Regions from separate parts of the Enterobacter cloacae complex sp. 385G4 genome, predicted to be linked through region 1. Evidence: predicted binding sites of a transcription regulator. Region 1 holds the regulator's gene; the other holds the start of a gene.
The links. Region 1 encodes PurR, which represses purine synthesis genes. Its sites were predicted from a motif close to CANGCAAACGTTTGCNTG; they were not measured.

Region 1 (3,110 bases):
GTGCAAAGCCGCTTGTGAAACGCTAATATTTGTCGGGTGCATTCAAATTTTTTGCAGGCAGAAAATGTGGTCAGATTATTCTCTTGAAGTGGTCGATGCTGTCGCGCGTAATGGCAGCTTTAGCGGAGCGGCGCAGGAGTTGCACCGCGTCCCTTCGGCCATCAGCTATACTGTGCGACAGCTTGAGGAGTGGCTGGCGGTACCGCTGTTTGAACGGCGGCATCGTGATGTTGAATTAACGCCCGCAGGGGCGTGGTTTTTAAAGGAAGGGCGTTCTGTTATCAAAAAAATGCAGATCACCCGCGAGCAGTGCCAGCAGATCGCGAACGGCTGGCGGGGCCACCTTTCCATTGCGGTGGATTACATCGTTAAGCCCGAGCGCACCCGGCAGATGATTGTCGATTTTTATCGGCATTTCTCTGACGTAGAACTGCGGGTCTCGCAGGAGGTGTTCAACGGCGTCTGGGATGCGCTGGCGGACGGCAGGGTAGAGATGGCGATTGGCGCGACCCAGGCGATCCCGGTCGGGGGACGTTACGCCTTTCGCGATATGGGGATGCTGAGCTGGAAATGCGTGGTGGCAAGCGATCATCCCCTGGCGGCGACGGAAGGGCCGCTGAGCGACGATACGCTGCGCAGTTGGCCGTCGCTGGTGCTGGAAGATACCTCCCGCTCGCTGCCGAAGCGAATTACCTGGCTGCTGGACAACCAGCGGCGGGTTGTCGCCCCTGACTGGGGATCGTCGGCGACGTGCCTCAGTGCCGGGCTCTGCGTAGGCATGGTGCCCGCCCATTTTGCACGTCCGCGAATCGACACCGGTGAGTGGGTTGAGCTAACGCTGGAGAATCCGTTCCCGGATGCGGCCTGCTGCCTCACCTGGCAACAAAATGATGTCTCGCCGGCGATGGCCTGGCTGCTGGACTATCTGGGGGACAGCGAAACGCTTAACCGGGAGTGGCTGCGGGAGCCAGACTGACTGGCTCCGCAATGAGCTTAACGACGGTAGTCGCGGAACGGGCCATCCGCAACGGAACGGCGTTCGATGAGGCGAGGGTGAACTTCAATGGACTGTGACTCTTCACGCTTGTTGACGATCCTGTCCAGCAGCATATTGAAGGCGGTTTCACCCAGTGAATCTTTCGGCTGGTGAATGGTGGTTAACGCTGGCGTGAAGAAGCGCGCGTTGCGCACGTTGTCATACCCGATCACGGAGATGTCCTGCGGTACGCGCAGACCCAGCTCGTCGGCCGCACAGAGGGCGCCCATCGCCATGATGTCGCCCCCGCAGAAAACGGCGGTTGGACGGTGAGGCTGGGAGACGATCTGCTGCATCGCGCGGTAGCCTGATTCCGGCTCAAAGTCGCCCTGCACGATCCAGTTTTCCGGCACGGTGATTAGCGCTTCTTCCATCGCTTTCATAAAACCGGCCAGGCGGCCCGCGCCGGTGTTGCGTTCCAGCGGACCCGGGATCACGCCAATCTCGCGGTGGCCGCGTTCGATCAGATAACGGCCCGCCATGTAACCGCCTTCGAAGGCGTTATCGATAACGGAGTCGGTGAAGTCGGCGCGCGCTTCGCCCCAGTCCATCACCACCATAGGGATATGGCGATACTCTTCCAGCATCGACAGCACGGATTCCGGGTACTCTGAACACATCACCAGCAGGCCGTCCACGCGCTTTTGCGCCATCATCGACAGGTAGGCGCGCTGTTTTTCAATGCTGTTCCAGGCGTTGCCGAGAATCAGGGTATAGCCTTTCTGGAAGCAGTTTTTTTCTACCGCTTCAATGATCTCGGCAAAATAGGCCGCTTCGCTGCTGGTCGCCAGCAGACCAATAGACTTGGTGTGATTAACCTTGAGGCTCCGCGCAACCGCGCTCGGCGAGTAGTGCAGCTCTTTGATCGCTGCCCAGACGGCGTTGCGCGTCTCTTCCGCCACAAAACGGGTTTTGTTAATTACATGTGATACGGTTGTAGTGGAAACGTTTGCGCGTTTTGCTACGTCTTTAATTGTTGCCATTAAATGTCACTCCAGACCATATCCTAAACTCCTGAAAAACTTGAAGGTAAACGTTTGCCTTCTCTCACCCTTATCACGCAATTTTGAATTGCGGCACGCCGGGAAAACGACACGGGACGTCAGGAGGGGGTCAATGGCCGGTACGCTAATAAATTTAGCGTGGAATTTTGGCCTATCTTGATGAAAAGGGGAAGAGGTAAAGTGTTTATCAGCTTAAATCCAGGAAGATTTTTGACGTAAACTGTGCAAAAATGAGCAAGCTCACTTTTCGTGGGGGGATTAAAAGGAGAAAAATTGATGAGTTCCGATCTGAAGTTTTCGCTGTTCACCACCGTTATTGTGCTGGCGCTGATTGTGGCGGCTGGCCTGACGGCTGCGCTGCATTGATTTACGCGGGGGGAGTCTTCTCCCTCCCGAACGCTCCGATTGTTACTTCTCTGGCAAAAATCTTTTGCCATTTTGTTAACTTCTCATTTTTTGTGATTGATGTCATGCTTTCCGCTTCTTTGTTCTGTGTCACCACATGACACGGCATCCGGAGTTGACGCATGAAAATCAATTTTCCCCTGCTGGCCCTGGCGATTGGCGCTTTTGGGATTGGCACCACTGAATTCTCCCCGATGGGGTTACTGCCCGTTATCGCCCGTGGCGTGGACGTCTCGATCCCGGCCGCCGGGATGTTAATCAGCGCCTACGCCATCGGCGTGATGGTGGGAGCGCCGCTGATGACGCTTCTGCTTTCGCACCGTGCGCGCCGCAATGCGCTGATTTTCCTGATGGCGATTTTCACCCTGGGCAACGTGCTTTCGGCCATTTCGCCGGATTACACCACTCTGATGCTGTCGCGCATTCTGACCAGCCTCAACCACGGTGCTTTCTTTGGTCTGGGCTCGGTCGTGGCCGCAAGCGTGGTGCCAAAACACAAGCAGGCCAGCGCCGTGGCCACCATGTTTATGGGGCTGACCATCGCTAACATCGGCGGTGTTCCTGCGGCAACCTGGCTGGGCGAGGTCATTGGCTGGCGGATGTCCTTCCTGGCGACGGCCGGATTGGGCGTGGTCGCGATGGTGGCGTTGTTCTTCTCCCTGCCA
Region 2 (3,110 bases), 1.3 Mb from region 1:
GCGCAGGGCGTGCTGGAGAATCTGCCGCTGCCGCAGGTGCCACAGCCGAACGCGGCAACCGCGCTGGCGGCACTGCGCGCCAGCGGATTAGCTGTAAGTGAGCAGGCGATCCGTGACGGCATTCAGAATGCGCTGCTGCCGGGGCGTTTCCAGATAGTCAGCGAGTCACCGCGTCTGATTCTGGATGTGGCGCACAACCCACATGCGGCGGCGTATCTCGCAGGACGTCTCAAATCGTTACCAAAAACCGGGCGCGTGCTGGCGGTTATCGGTATGCTTCATGATAAAGATATCGGCGGCACCCTGGCCTGCATGGAGAGTGTGGTCGATAGCTGGTATTGTGCTCCTCTGGAGGGGCCGCGCGGTGCGACTGCTGAGCAGTTGATGGAACATCTCGGTAAAGGTGCAATCTACAGTAGCGTGGCGCAGGCCTGGCATGCCGCGATGGCGGATGCAAAACCAGAAGATACCGTGCTGGTGTGTGGCTCTTTCCACACGGTGGCACATGTCATGGAAGTGATGGACGCGGGGAGAACCGGTGGCGAGTAAGTTTCAGAACCGTTTAACAGGAACCATTGTGCTGGTCGCGCTCGGGGTGATTATTCTTCCCGGGCTGCTCGACGGGCAGAAAAAACATTATCAGGACGAGTTTGCAGCCATTCCGCTGGTGCCGAAGCCGGGCGACCGCGATGAGCCGGATATGCTGCCTGCGGCGACTCAGGCGCTGCCTGCTCAGCCGCCTGAAGGGGCGGCGGAAGAAGTTCGCGCGGGCGATGCCGCTGCACCGTCACTCGACCCGTCGCGTCTGGCGGCGAATAACAACATCGAGATCGATCCGGTACCGGTAGAGAAGCCTAAGCCTGCTGAAAAACCGAAGCCGGTAGAGAAACCGCAGCCGAAGCCTCAGCAACAGCGAGATAAAGCAGCAGAGCAGCTTGCTGCAGCGTCTGAAACTCCACCACCTGCGAAGCAAGACGCAGCGCCGACCGGCAAAGCCTACGTTGTGCAGCTGGGTGCGCTGAAAAACGCCGATAAAGTCAACGAGGTTGTGGGTAAACTGCGCAGCGCGGGCTATCGCGTTTACACTTCACCTTCCACGCCGGTACAGGGTAAAATTACCCGTATCCTCGTGGGGCCGGAGGCGTCGAAAGACAAGCTGAAAGGGTCGTTGGGCGAGCTGAAGCAGATCTCCGGGCTGAGTGGTGTGGTGATGAGCTACAGCGCGAACTAAGTACGACCTGCTCCTTTAGAGAGAGGCGATAAGCCACGGCGTTGAACATTTTTTCAGCGCCTTTTTTATTTACGCGCGGGAAGGAAATCCCTACGCAAACGTTTTCTTTTTCTGTTAGAATTCGCCCCGAATTGGATGACAGGGCGTTTAATCGTGGGACACATATGGTCTGGATTGATTACGCCATCATTGCGGTGATTGGTTTTTCCTGTCTGGTTAGCCTGATCCGTGGCTTTGTTCGTGAAGCGTTATCGCTGGTAACCTGGGGTTGTGCTTTCTTTGTTGCCAGTCATTACTACACTTACCTGTCTGTCTGGTTCACGGGCTTTGAAGATGAACTGGTCCGAAATGGAATCGCCATCGCGGTGCTGTTTATCGCGACGCTGATTGTCGGCGCTATCGTGAATTACGTGATAGGTCAGCTGGTCGAGAAAACCGGTCTGTCAGGAACGGACAGGGTACTCGGGATCTGTTTCGGGGCATTACGAGGCGTGCTGATTGTGGCCGCGATCCTGTTCTTCCTGGATACCTTCACCGGGTTCTCCAAAAGCGAAGACTGGCAAAAATCGCAGCTCATTCCAGAGTTCAGCTTCATCATCAGATGGTTCTTTGACTATCTGCAAAGCTCGTCGAGTTTTTTGCCCAGGGCATAAACCCTGAGATGTGGCTTAACGAGGAAAAGACGAATGTGCGGTATTGTCGGTATCGCCGGTTTCATGCCGGTAAACCAGTCGATTTATGACGCGTTAACGGTGCTTCAGCACCGTGGGCAGGATGCTGCGGGTATCATCACCATTGATGCAAACAACTGCTTCCGTTTACGTAAGGCCAATGGCCTGGTAAACGATGTGTTTGAAGCCCGCCATATGCAGCGTCTGCAAGGTAATATGGGGATCGGTCACGTTCGTTATCCTACTGCTGGCAGTTCCAGCGCCTCTGAGGCACAGCCTTTCTACGTCAACTCACCGTATGGCATCACGCTTGCCCATAACGGCAACCTGACCAACGCTCATGAGCTGCGTAAGAAGCTGTTCGAAGAGAAACGTCGCCACATTAATACCACCTCTGATTCAGAAATCCTGCTCAATGTGTTCGCCAGCGAGCTGGATAACTTCCGTCACTACCCGCTGGAAGCAGACAATATCTTCGCTGCCATTGCCGCGACCAACCGCCAGATCCGCGGTGCGTACGCCTGCGTGGCGATGATCATCGGTCACGGCATGGTCGCCTTCCGCGATCCAAACGGCATTCGTCCGCTGGTGCTGGGCAAGCGCGACCTCGGCGATGGCCGTACCGAATATATGGTTGCCTCTGAGAGCGTGGCGCTGGATACCCTGGGCTTCGAATTCCTGCGCGACGTTGCGCCGGGCGAAGCGGTGTATATCACCGAGAAGGGCCAGCTGTTCACCCGGCAGTGTGCCGACAACCCGGTCAGCAACCCGTGCCTGTTTGAATACGTCTATTTTGCCCGTCCGGATTCGTTCATCGACAAGATTTCCGTCTACAGCGCGCGCGTCAATATGGGCACGAAGCTCGGCGAGAAGATTGCCCGCGAGTGGGACGATCTCGACATCGACGTGGTGATTCCTATCCCGGAAACCTCCTGCGATATCGCCCTGGAGATCGCCCGCATTCTGGACAAGCCGTACCGTCAGGGCTTCGTGAAGAACCGCTACGTTGGCCGCACGTTTATCATGCCGGGCCAGCACCTGCGCCGTAAGTCCGTGCGCCGCAAGCTGAACGCCAACCGCGCGGAATTCCGCGACAAAAACGTTCTGCTGGTGGATGACTCCATCGTTCGTGGCACCACCTCTGAGCAGATTATCGAGATGGCGCGCGAAGCGGGTGCGAAGAAAGTCTACCTGGCGTCTGCCGCGCC

Region 2: the regulator PurR is predicted to act here: its motif matches at 1,323-1,340, upstream of cvpA (colicin V production protein).

The regions. Positions count from the first base shown of each region.
Region 1 covers NZ_JBXWDD010000001.1:292,358-295,467, forward strand. Annotated here, with positions in the region: gene punR (DNA-binding transcriptional activator PunR) at 65-976, shown strand; gene purR (HTH-type transcriptional repressor PurR) at 994-2,019, opposite strand; gene cydH (cytochrome bd-I oxidase subunit CydH) at 2,317-2,406, shown strand; gene AC2FAJ_RS01590 (MFS transporter) at 2,568-3,110, shown strand, end outside.
Region 2 covers NZ_JBXWDD010000001.1:1,578,936-1,582,045, reverse strand. Annotated here, with positions in the region: gene folC (bifunctional tetrahydrofolate synthase/dihydrofolate synthase) at 1-549, shown strand, start outside; gene dedD (cell division protein DedD) at 539-1,231, shown strand; gene cvpA (colicin V production protein) at 1,396-1,884, shown strand; gene purF (amidophosphoribosyltransferase) at 1,918-3,110, shown strand, end outside.